DNA from 4 places in the Fictibacillus halophilus genome. Region 2 is predicted to be linked to each of the others. Evidence: riboswitches for the same ligand, from Rfam matches in the RefSeq annotation. Region 2 holds a riboswitch; each other region holds the start of a gene.
The links. A riboswitch is a leader RNA that binds a small molecule or an ion and turns the genes downstream of it on or off. The one in region 2 is predicted to bind S-adenosylmethionine.
Positions count from the first base shown of each region.

Region 1: another riboswitch for S-adenosylmethionine. It lies ahead of mtnK (S-methyl-5-thioribose kinase); the one in region 2 lies ahead of I5J82_RS20300 (YezD family protein).
Region 3: another riboswitch for S-adenosylmethionine. It lies ahead of I5J82_RS04360 (2,3-diketo-5-methylthiopentyl-1-phosphate enolase); the one in region 2 lies ahead of I5J82_RS20300 (YezD family protein).
Region 4: another riboswitch for S-adenosylmethionine. It lies ahead of I5J82_RS20075 (methionine ABC transporter ATP-binding protein); the one in region 2 lies ahead of I5J82_RS20300 (YezD family protein).

Region 1 is NZ_JAEACF010000001.1:821,374-824,484, reverse strand. Features, by position in the region: gene I5J82_RS04350 (carbon-nitrogen family hydrolase) at 1-726, shown strand, start outside; SAM riboswitch class I at 834-999, shown strand; gene mtnK (S-methyl-5-thioribose kinase) at 1,087-2,304, shown strand; gene mtnA (S-methyl-5-thioribose-1-phosphate isomerase) at 2,308-3,111, shown strand, end outside.
Region 2 is NZ_JAEACF010000001.1:1,398,700-1,401,810, forward strand. Features, by position in the region: gene sat (sulfate adenylyltransferase) at 1-674, opposite strand, end outside; gene I5J82_RS07235 (phosphoadenylyl-sulfate reductase) at 702-1,415, opposite strand; gene I5J82_RS20300 (YezD family protein) at 1,511-1,654, opposite strand; SAM riboswitch class I at 1,956-2,060, opposite strand; partial or broken gene I5J82_RS07245 (sulfite exporter TauE/SafE family protein) at 2,274-3,039, shown strand.
Region 3 is NZ_JAEACF010000001.1:824,627-827,737, forward strand. Features, by position in the region: gene I5J82_RS04350 (carbon-nitrogen family hydrolase) at 1-2, opposite strand, end outside; gene I5J82_RS04355 (pyridoxal phosphate-dependent aminotransferase) at 24-1,190, shown strand; SAM riboswitch class I at 1,364-1,483, shown strand; gene I5J82_RS04360 (2,3-diketo-5-methylthiopentyl-1-phosphate enolase) at 1,561-2,802, shown strand; gene I5J82_RS04365 (2-hydroxy-3-keto-5-methylthiopentenyl-1-phosphate phosphatase) at 2,799-3,111, shown strand, end outside.
Region 4 is NZ_JAEACF010000007.1:7,052-10,162, forward strand. Features, by position in the region: gene serS (serine--tRNA ligase) at 1-925, shown strand, start outside; tRNA gene I5J82_RS20070 (tRNA-Ser) at 1,170-1,262, shown strand; SAM riboswitch class I at 1,509-1,615, shown strand; gene I5J82_RS20075 (methionine ABC transporter ATP-binding protein) at 1,684-2,697, shown strand; gene I5J82_RS20080 (methionine ABC transporter permease) at 2,753-3,111, shown strand, end outside.

The DNA of each region.
Region 1 (3,111 bases), 580 kb from region 2:
GAACACATTGAAAATAAAATTCGTGAAGCGGTTGAACAGCACCATCCTGATACAATCGTTCTGCCAGAACTATGGGATACCGGATATGACCTAACCCGCTTAGATGAGATTAGCGATCACAATGGCGTAAAAGCGAAACAATGGTTAAGCTCCTTATCAAAAGAGCTTAATATCAATATTGTCGGAGGGTCTATCGCATACCGTGAAGAGGACTTAGTCTATAATACATCTCTGACTTACAACCGTAACGGTGAACAGATCGGCACCTACTCAAAAGCTCATCTGATCACACTGATGGAAGAAGAGAAATATATCTCGCCAGGAAAAAACAATACGCTGTTTACAATTGACGGTAATCTCTCCACTCTTTCTATCTGTTATGACATTCGATTTCCTGAATGGATTCGCGCACCGTTCTTAAACGGGGCTAAGATCTTATTCGTTCCCGCCGAATGGCCGATTCAAAGACAATCTCATTGGCGTGCCTTGCTTATCGCACGTGCTATAGAGAATCAATGTTATGTGATTGCTTGTAACCGTGTAGGAAGCGATCCTAAAAACACGTTTGCTGGTCAATCATTGGTTATCGACCCGTGGGGAGATATCATCGCTGAAGGTTCTGTGCACGATGAGGAGATCATCACAGCTGAGATCTTTCCTGAATTAGTAGACGATGTCCGTGTAAAGGTTCCTGTTTTTAACGACCGTCGAACAGATCTGTATTAAATCCATTTTAAAAATTTAGTGTTGACAGATCTTAACTTAACGTTGTAGTATAACGATTATGAATTGCGTGAATATTGTTGCGCATTGAAAAATCAAATAATTTTGGTCTCTTATCAAGAGCAGGTGGAGGGATATGGCCCGATGAAACCCAGCAACCGACCGTAATACCATTGCAAGATGGGGCGCCCGCATTATATGGGGAGCCGCTGATTAAGTTCAGCGCATGGCACGGTGCTAATTCCGGCGAAACATTTTGTTTTGCTAAGATAAGAGGCGCGGAAAATGATCATTCCGAGCCTCTTTTCTTATACGAAAAGAGGCTCTTTTTATTTGTAAAAAACTTTCCGGGGGGAACAAAAAATGAGCGTACAAGTAAGACCTACATACGAACCGTTAAACGAACTGACAGTCCTTGATGTGGTAAAACCTTTAGATTTTTTTGATGCATCCGAACAAAACCAACTGCATGTTAGAGAGATTGGAGATGGCAACTTAAACCTTGTTTTTCATATAGAAAGCGCAACTTCCAAAAAAGCATTGATCGTCAAACAAGCACTTCCTTACGCAAAAGTGGTTGGAGAAAGCTGGCCGCTCACACTAGATCGGGCCCGAATCGAGAGCGATGCTTTATTAAAAGAAGCTGAATCCGTTCCTCACTTAGTTCCGAAGGTTTTATTTTCAGATTCAGCACTTGCTGTCACAGTTATGGAAGATTTGTCTGATCATGTCATCCTTCGAAAAGGGCTTATTGAAGGACAAATTTACCCACAACTTGCTGAAGACATTGGAACGTTTGCTGCTAAAACAGCTTTTTACTCTAGCGATTTCTATCTGCATCCGTTTGAGAAAAAAGAACAAGTGAGAAAATTTTCAAATCCCGAACTTTGTAAAATCACGGAAGACTTAGTGTTCACAGATCCTTTTTTCAACATCGAAACGAACGACTTCCCTGCTGAACTTCAACCTGATGTTGATCGAATTTGGAACGACAAAGAGCTTTTAAAAGAAGTGGCTCAACTACGACTAGCCTTCTTAACAAAAGCTGAAGTTCTTCTTCACGGAGATCTGCATTCTGGAAGTATTTTTGTGAAAAGTGATTCAACTAAAGTGATCGATCCAGAATTTGCGTTCTACGGACCAGCAGGATTTGATATCGCTCACTTCATAGCTAACCTTGCACTTAATCACCTCTCTCAAAATGCTCATGCAAAAGAGCCGTTTCATCGTGACTCTATACAGTCTTATCTTTTACAAACGATTGAAAAGACGTGGGAAACATACAGAGAAACGTTCACACAGCTTTGGAACGAGAAAGCGACTGATCCTTTTGCTAAGACTGAAGGTGTACTTGAGAGCTTCTTGCAAAAAACGTTCCAAGAAGCGATTGGTTTTGCTGGATGTGAAATCATTAGAAGAACGATAGGACTTGCACATGTGGCGGATCTAGACTCTATTTCAAAAAGAGAGGTCGAGCTCTTTTATAAAAAAACAGCTCTTGAGTTAGGTGCAAAACTTATTAAGAATCAAAGAAAACTTACAAACATCACAGAACTTACTGACTGGATTAGAGGTGCTTAAAACATGACTGTAGCTGAAAAGTGGGTCCCTTCTGTTAGATACAGAGGTGACCATCTTCTTATATTAGATCAACAACAACTTCCCCATCACACGGTCTACTTAAACGTAACCACGATAGAACACGTGTGGGACGCAATTTCTAAGCTTAAAGTTCGAGGCGCACCAGCGATCGGAATCGCAGCAGCATTCGGACTCGCACTTTGGAGTAATTCCGAAAAAGAGATTGATCATGCTTTGTTTTTAAATCAATTGCAAAAACAAAGAGATTACTTAGCCTCCTCTCGCCCGACAGCTGTTAATTTATTTTGGGCTTTAGACCGTGTTGTGGCATCTGCCGAACGATCCGCTTCTGTAGAAGAAGCGAAAAAAAACATTGAAGCTGAAGCACTTTTAATTCAAGAAGAAGACGAGAATACTTGCAGAAAGATCGGTGAGTACGCCTTATCGCTACTTCAAGACGGAGATGCTGTGATGACGATCTGTAATGCAGGTGCCATCGCTACAAGCAAATATGGTACAGCTTTAGCACCTTTTCATCTTGCAAAAGAACAAGGCTGGAACCTATCTGTCTACGCGAACGAAACTCGTCCCGTCTTACAAGGATCTCGTTTAACAGCATGGGAGCTGCAAGCAAACGATATTGATGTGACATTGATCACAGATAATATGGCAGCCCACACGCTAAAAACAAAGAATATTAAAGCGGTGATCGTTGGATGTGACCGAGTGGCAGCAAATGGCGATACAGCTAACAAGATTGGAACTTTTGGTCTTGCTCTTCAAGCAAAAGCGCTTGGTATTCCCTTT
Region 2 (3,111 bases):
GGTATATCATCTGATTTCGTTTCACCCACGAGCGGGTTTAAGAAGAGGCCATCCACCGTTTCAAGCGCTGTTTTTTGAATATATTCATGTGCACGGTGAACTGGATTTCTCGTTTGAAAGCCTACAACTGTTTTCCATCCCAAATCACGAAACGTCTTTCTCGTTTCACTAGGATCGAGATGATAGGCTTTGAATTCCTTTTTCAGAGGACGTTTAACGAGGGTGATGTCTCCGCCTACATACACAGAAGGACGATCCAGCAATTTCTTTACACCAGGATGATCGTTATCAGTCGTTTTGTAGACTTTCTCTGCTTCTATTTGCTTAATAGGCGTATAAATATCGCTAACCTTCAGGATGCCGTATGTAACTCCTTCGTACGTTAACCGAACATCATCGTGTCTCTGTAGTGCATTTGCTGTTACAGGATCAACAGGTAACGTGATCGGAAGGCTCCAAACCGTTCCATCACTTAGCCGGATGTCATGAACAACTGATTGATAGTCTTCTTGATTTAAGAATCCTGTTAACGGGCTATATGCTCCTATAGCGATTAATTCAAGGTCACTAAGTGCTGTCGCATCGAGAGTGATTTCTTTTTGTATATGGTGATAAGGTGTCTCTGGCTGATAACGGTTGATTAATTTTCCTCCATGGGGCTGTATTGTACTCATTATGTTTCTCTCCTCCTGAAATTCTCTTTATTGACTATCATTTTGATGAAGGCCGCATTCTAGTTTTCCTAAACCAGACCAACGTCCAGAACGAAGGTCATCTGCGTTTAGTGCAGCCTGTGTACATGGCTCGCAACCTATACTTGGAAAACCATTGTCGTGAAGTTTGTTATACGGCACATCATGTTTGTGGGCATAACGCCAAATGTCTTTCCAAGTCCAATGAATAAGCGGACAAATCTTAATGCTTTTAAATCGCCCGTCCCGATTAACAAATTGCGTGTTTTGGCGGGTAGGTGACTGTTCACGGCGTAGTCCTGAAAGCCATGCTGTTACGCCGTTCAGTTCTTCTTCTAAAGGAATCACTTTTCTAATATTGCAGCATTGATTTGGATTTGATTTCCAAAGCTCTTCACCATGCTTACTCGCCTGTTCTTCAAGAGATAAAACCGGTGTTTTCAACTTGATGCGAAGAGATGGATATCTTTTCTTCGCTGCTTCAATAACTTCATACGTTTCTAGAAAATGCAGATGCGTATCAAGGAAAACAATTTGAGCATCAGGCTTTACTTGATGAACAAGATCAACCAAGACGCTTCCTTCAATTCCGAAGCTGCAGGCGTAAACCAGATCATCTTCATACGTTTCATAAGCCCACTTCAAAGCATGCAGTGCACCTTTTGTGGGATTATCACTATTAAAATCATGGGTTTTCTCGTCCCATGTTTCGTACGTTAGCAATTTGTTACCTCCTTCTTGCCATTAAAAAAGCGGCTTTAACGTTTTTAGGACATTGCCCATTCGTTAAAACCGCCTCTAGTTTTCTAGTCAGCGAGCTATTTAATTCTTACCTTCTCGTTTTTTTCCAGCTGAATTACTTTTCCGTCTTGTACGATTAATGTGATTGATCCAAATTTGATACTGCTCAGCATTTGTTGAAGCTGAGGAAGAAAATCGTTTGCACTCTTTTCGTTCGCCACTCCACTGCCTCCCTTTACAACATTCATTATCTTTTAAAGTATCTTTCCTAAAAATTGTTGTTTTCTAAGTGTTACTTATTTCTTCTTTGTCTTTTGATTGGAGTGGAAGATGCGAGACTCCTGTGGGACAGGCGGGCAGGTGAGACACTTATACGGAAACGTACAAATGTGGCTCACCGCCTGCCCCACGGAAAGCGAGTATCTGCAACGGAAATCAACTCTTTCAAAAGCAACAACGAATATGAAAACAACAATAAAAAAAACCTTCCCATTTCGGAAAGATAGTGGAGGTAAGCATATTACCTTATCTTCCAAAATGTAAAAACATTCTGCTGGAGTTAGCACCTTACAATCGCAGGTTGCCGGGTTTCATCGGGCCAGTTCCCTTCACCACTCTGGATAAGAGTTTAAATTTTATAAAATCATAACATATCTGAAATGGATATCAAGACCTATTTTTTAATTTTTCTATTTTTTCAAAAAAATTAAACAAACAGTTGACTTTTTATCTTTTAGGAACATATAGTATTAACTAAAATTTAATCCGTATCGCTGATCGGTAAACCGAAGGCTCTTAACATCACTTGTTAAGGGCCTTTTTATTTTGAGGAGGAAGAAAATGAAAAAGTTAATCGTATTGGCTCTAATTGGTCTTGTTGCACAGTTGATTGATGGTTCTCTAGGTATGGCTTATGGCGTTACATCTACATCATTGCTCTTAGTAGCGGGAATTGCTCCTGCAGCTGCATCTGCTTCCGTACATCTTGCTGAAGTCGTAACCACTGCGGCATCGGGCGCTTCTCATATTAAGTTCGGAAACGTTGACCGGCAAGTGGTTCTTCGTTTAATCCTCCCCGGCTCTATAGGAGCTTTTGTAGGTGCTTGTTTTTTAAGCAACCTGCCTGGAGATGTTATAAAGCCATATATCTCTATCTTCTTAATTATCCTTGGGATTTATATCTTATATCGTTTTCTGTTTAAGCTTGGAGAGAAGAAAGCAACAGCGAGTGGTAAACCCTTTACAAAGAAACAACTTATTCCACTTGGATTATTAGCAGGATTTTTAGATGCTACAGGTGGTGGAGGCTGGGGCCCAGTCACTACACCGGTTCTAATGGCAAAACAAGATCTGAAAACCAGAAAAGTAATCGGTTCTGTAGATACGAGCGAATTCGCAGTAGCTGTATCTGCATCAATCGGTTTCTTCATCGCACTCGGCTGGGAACAAGTTGAGTGGCTGTGGGTCGGAGCTTTAATGCTAGGAGGAGTGATTGCGGCTCCCGTTGCCGCTTGGCTTGTACGCCTAATTCCCTCTCACATACTAGGGGTTTTGGTGGGAGGTCTGATCATTATTACCAATACAAGAACTCTTCTTCATACTCTTGGTGTATCCCATAATATGTTGTTCTCGATCTACTTTGTACTTGCTGCATTTTGGGCGATTGGAGTTATTTATG
Region 3 (3,111 bases), 570 kb from region 2:
AAATTAGACTGGAAGTGATCGTCGTGAAACGTTTTGAGCAGGCAGAAGTGATGGGGAAACTGCCAGAGCAATTTTTCGCCAAGCTTGTAAAAAAAGTATCTCACTATGTGGAGCAAGGCTATGACGTTATTAATCTAGGACAAGGAAATCCCGATCAACCCACTCCGCAGCATATTGTAGATGCGTTAAAAGAGGGAGCAGATCGAGCTGATTTCCATAAGTATTCACCGTTTCGCGGACATGGATTTTTGAAGCAGGCAGCAGCCGATTTTTATAAACGAGAATATGGTGTGACACTTGATCCCGAGAAAGAAGTAGCGATACTCTTTGGAGGGAAAGTGGGCTTAGTAGAGTTATCACAATGTTATTTAAACCAAGGTGATGTTGCACTCGTTCCAGATCCGGGATACCCGGATTATTGGTCAGGTGTTGCAATGGCCGGTGCTAAGATGGAGACAATGCCCTTAAGAAAAGAAAATGATTTTCTGCCGAAGTATGATGAATTACCTGAAACGGTATTGAACAAAGCCAAGCTTATGTTCTTAAACTATCCGAACAACCCAACTGCCGGTGTTGCAACTGAATCATTTTTTAAAGAGACAGTAGAGCTCGCTAACAAACATGATATTCTTGTGTGTCATGATTTTGCTTATGGTGCTATCGGATTTGATGGACAAAAGCCGGTTAGTTTTCTACAGGTAGAAGGAGCAAAGGACGTAGGAATAGAAATCTATACCCTTTCCAAAACGTATAACATGGCAGGATGGCGCGTTGGTTTCGCGGTTGGAAATGAATCTGTCATTGAATCTATTAACCTTCTTCAAGATCATTTTTATGTAAGCTTGTTTGGAGCGGTCCAGCATGCTGCGGCTGAGGCATTGAACGGATCACAGCAATGTGTGGATGAACTGGTAGATACATATGAAAGTCGTCGAAATGCATTCATCGGACGTTTGAATGAAAACGGATGGAACGTGGAATCGCCAAAAGGTTCATTCTTCTGTTGGCTGCCTGTACCTGAAGGGTATACATCTGAAACGTTCGCCGACTATTTGCTTGAGAAAGCACATGTCGTCGTCGCACCAGGAATCGGATTTGGAAGTGAAGGCGATCGATATGTACGTGCCGGTCTATTAACGTCTGAAGAACGTTTGATCGAGGCTGCTGATCGAATTACTAAATTATTTTAGAAGTTTTATTTAATTCTTTATCCTCTTTGATTAGTTGAAAGCGAGTATCTGGAACGGAGATCAACATCTTTCAAAAACTTTAAAGCTTACTAATAGGATATTAAAGGTTTTGGTTGACAGATCCTTCATACCCTGTCATAATCACAATTAAAATTATATTCTAACAATTTGCACTCTTATTAAGAGCAGGTGGAGGGACTAGCCCGATGAAACCCGGCAACCATTCGGTTAACTATGATTAGCTGAAAACGGTGCTAATTCTTGCAGTCGAGCGTTTGGCTGAGAGATAAGAGGAAGCGGAACTGTCAATATGAAGACACCCCTTCCTCGTGAAGGGGTTTTTTGCGTTTTTGAAAGGAGAACTACAAACATGAGTAAAATTACAGCAACGTATTTAGTACATGATAAAAAAGAAAACCTACAAAAAAAAGCCGAAGGAATCGCGCTCGGACTTACTGTAGGTTCATGGACAGATCTTCCTCAACTTGAGCAAGAACAGCTAAAAAAACATAAAGGTAATGTGGAAGAAGTGATCGAACTTCCTGAAGATCCACGTGCTGATCAATTTTTAGGAAGTCATAGAACACGAGGCTTGCTTAAGATTTCCTACCCATCAGCGAACTTTTCAAATGATCTTCCAGCTATTCTAACTACAGTTTTTGGTAAACTTTCGTTAGATGGTGAGATCAAGCTCGTAGATTTAGAGTTTGATAGAGATTTAGAACAACATTTTCCCGGACCAAAGTTTGGAATAACAGGAATTCGAGATATCATAGGTGTCCATAACCGCCCACTTGTTATGAGTATTTTTAAAGGGGTACTTGGAAAAGATCTATCATTCTTCAAGCAACAATTATATGAGCAGGCTTTAGGTGGGGTAGATCTTGTGAAAGATGATGAAATTCTTTTTGAGAATCCACTTACTCCTTTTGAAGAAAGAGTAAAAATTGCTAAAGAAGTCTTAAAGTCCGTTCATGAACAAACAGGTGAAAAGACGCTTTACGCAGTAAACCTGACAGGCAGAACGAGTGAACTTCGAGATAAAGCCCGGCGCGCAGCAGAATTAGGAGCTAATGCATTACTATTTAACGTTTTGTCCTACGGGCCAGATGTATTGCAAGAATTGGCAGAGGATAAAGAGATTCCGCTTCCAATCATGGCACATCCTGCATTATCCGGAGCTATAGGATCATCGTCTCTCTACGGAATTGGTTACTCCGTATTATTAGGCAAACTGCTTCGTTATGCAGGAGCAGATCTTGTGTTGTTCCCATCACCATATGGAAGCGTAGCACTTGATCGTAATGAAACGTTAAGCATTGCAGAGTCATTAACTACAGATCGCATCTCTTTAAACAAGTCGTTTCCAGTGCCGTCGGCTGGTATCCACCCCGGTTTAACACCGGTTCTATTCAATGACTTCGGATTGGACAGTGTTATAAACGCGGGTGGGGGAATACATGGTCATCCAGATGGCGCTGCAGGGGGAGCACGTGCTTTCCGTCAAGCGATAGATGCAGTCGTTAAAGGGAAGGACTTTGAGAGTTTTGCTGAAAAACATACAGAACTACAAAAAGCATTAGAGCTTTGGGGTGGGGTGCCAGTAAAATGAAAACCCAACAACAATCGGTAATCTTTTGTGATTTTGATGGGACTGTTACTGAAAAAGACAACATCGTCGCAATCATGGAAGAATTTTCACCTGAGGGCTGGCAACCGATCGTTAATGATATCTTGAATGAAACAATCTCGATACGTGAAGGAGTCGGGAAAATGTTTTCCAGAATTTCTTCAGATAAAAAACAAGAGATCGTTGAATTCGTTTTAACACGTTCTAAGATCAGAGATGGGTTCCAGGAATTCATTCAATTTACTCAAAGTGAAGGTATCCCCTTGTATATTGTTAGTGGTGGCATTGATT
Region 4 (3,111 bases), on a different contig from region 2:
AGAAGATGATAATGTACCTGTACGTCATTGGGGAGATGTTCCTGAGTTTGCTTTTGAAGCAAAACCTCACTGGGATCTCGCAACTGAACTCAATATCGTTGATTTTGAACGTGGAGCAAAAGTGACAGGCAGCCGTTTCGCTTTTTATAAAGGTCTAGGAGCTCGTTTAGAGCGTGCACTTATCAACTTTATGATGGATCTGCACGAAGATGAGCATGGCTACACAGAGGTGCTGCCTCCGTACATGGTTAACCGTCAAAGCATGACAGGAACAGGTCAGCTTCCTAAGTTTGAAGAAGACGCATTTAAAATTCGCGAAGAAGATTACTTCTTGATTCCAACTTCTGAGGTTCCTGTAACGAACATGCACCGAGAAGAGATTCTAACAGCTGACGAACTACCGATCACATATGCGGCGTACAGCGCTTGTTTCCGTTCTGAAGCAGGTTCTGCAGGACGCGATACGCGCGGTTTGATCCGTCAGCATCAGTTCAACAAGGTAGAGCTTGTTCGCTTCGTTAAACCTGAGGATTCTTATGAAGAGCTCGAGAAGCTTACAGGACACGCTGAAAAAGTACTTCAGCTGCTCAACCTTCCGTACCGCGTACTCAGCATGTGTACGGCTGACCTAGGATTCACAGCAGCTAAGAAATACGATATTGAAGTATACCTTCCTAGCTATGGTGAATACCGCGAGATTTCTTCTTGCTCTAACTTTGAGGACTTCCAAGCGCGCCGTGCTCAAATTCGTTTCCGTAGAGATGCAAAAGGAAAGCCAGAATTCGTTCATACGCTAAACGGATCTGGACTTGCGATCGGTCGTACAGTAGCCGCTATCTTAGAGAATTACCAACAAGAAGATGGAACTGTAGTGATTCCAGAAGTTCTGCGTCCATATATGGGTAACAAAGAAGTTATTAAGTAAAAAATGAAGAAGCTGACTCAAAAATGGTCTCTAAAAGGGCTTTTAGAGTCAGCTTTTGTATGTTTAAGGGTGTAAAAGGTTTCAGGTGGTAAGCACTGTTTTAGCGGCGTACGTGTAATAAATAAAAGAACACGTACCGTAAAAATGCACCTCCAAAAAAGGTAAAATAAAAAACAAAAAAAGTTTTTAAAAACCGTTGACACTTTATTTATCATCATGTTATTATAGTTCTTGTCAGTCACACGGAGGTATACCCAAGTCCGGCTGAAGGGATCGGTCTTGAAAACCGACAGGGGTTTAACGACCCGCGGGGGTTCGAATCCCTCTACCTCCTCCATATACATATTCAACCTCATCTGAGTTTCTCGGATGAGGTTTTTTGTTATGTTTTTTTCAAAACTTTAATGGAAGCACAGAAACTGCCATCGTTCATTTTGGAAAAACTCGGAGAAAACCCTAAAATAATTAAACCTTTGATATCAACTTATGTAAGCGCTAACACTTTAAAGCGATAAAATTAAGTATTGACAGAACTTTTAGACAGAGCGTATGATGACAACTATAACTTAATTCAATAATGCAATGCTTATTCAGAGAGACCGAGGGATCAGGCCCTATGACGTCCGGCAACCTCCATATTGGAACGGTGCTACTTCCTGCAGAATGATGATTCATTCTGGAAGATAAGTCGATGTTTACTTATTCGCCCTCTTCCATGAAATGAAGAGGGCTTTTTTATATGGTAAGGGGGAGGACATATGATCGAAATCAAGGACGTGACGAAATTATATAAAGTAAAAGGCAAAGAGATCATCGGAGTGAAAAATGTTTCACTGACGATAGAAAAAGGTGAGATCTTTGGCATTGTAGGATATAGCGGGGCTGGGAAGAGTTCGTTGCTGCGCTGTCTTAATTTATTGGAAAAACCAACATCAGGAGAAATCAAAATCGATGGCATCTCCATTACGAAGCTAGGGAAAAAGGAGCTGCGCTTGGAGCGTCTTAAAATCGGTATGATCTTTCAGCACTTTTATTTGATCAGTGCGAAGACGGTTTTTGAGAACATCGCTTTCGCTTTAAAAGCAGCCGGGAAAACGAAAGAGGAAATCAACCGTAAGACATACGAGCTTTTGAAGATGGTGGGATTAGAGAATCAAAAAGATCAGTACCCTTCTCAGCTGAGTGGTGGCCAGAAACAGCGAGTAGGCATCGCGAGAGCTCTTGCCAATGACCCGAAGGTTTTACTTTGTGATGAAGCTACTTCAGCTCTTGATCCGAATACAACGAGATCTATTCTTTCCCTTCTGAAGTCCATCAATAAAAAATTAGGAATTACGATCGTGCTGATCACTCATGAGATGGAAGTGGTAAAAGAAATCTGCCACCGAATGGCCATCATGCAGGATGGGGAAATCATCGAGTCGGGAGATGTGTATAACATTTTTGCTAACCCAGAAAAAGAGCTTACTAAAACGTTTATCAGCTCTGTGATTCAGATGGATCTACCAGAACCGCTCCTAAAGAACAGAAAAGGGACCGTCATCAAGATACAGTTTAAAGGGGCCATTGCAGAAGAAGCCGTAGTTTCTGAGCTTTTCCAAAACTTTAGTGTAAAAGGAAATATCCTTCACGGTAAGATCGAATATATTCAAGACACGCCGCTTGGAATCTTCATCATGGAACTAGTCGGTGAAGAGGCAGAAGTAAAGCGAGCGATTTCGTATATTGAAAGTCGCATAGAAAATCTTGAGGTGGTGAAACAAGTTGCTTGATTCTATTTTAAATATCCTTCCAGATTTGAATAAAGCATTTTTTGAAACATTATATATGGTCGCCATATCACTAGGTGTTTCATTAATTGTTGGTCTACCGCTGGGAATCATCCTGTTTGTTACCGACAAAGGTCTGTTGTTTGAGAATGTGTGGATCAAGCAGATAGCAGGCATTCTTGTGAACTTGGTCCGCTCTGTACCATTCATCATTTTATTAGTCGCTTTATTACCGTTGACTCAACTCATCACCGGAACAACGATCGGACCAACTGCAGCATCTGTCTCTTTATCCGTCGCAGCCATCCCTTTCTTTGCGAGGCTCGTAGAAACCTCTTTACGAGAGATCGATAAAGGAGTGATCGAAGCGGCCGTTGCAGTGGGCGCTACGCCATGGATGATCATACGTGAAGTACT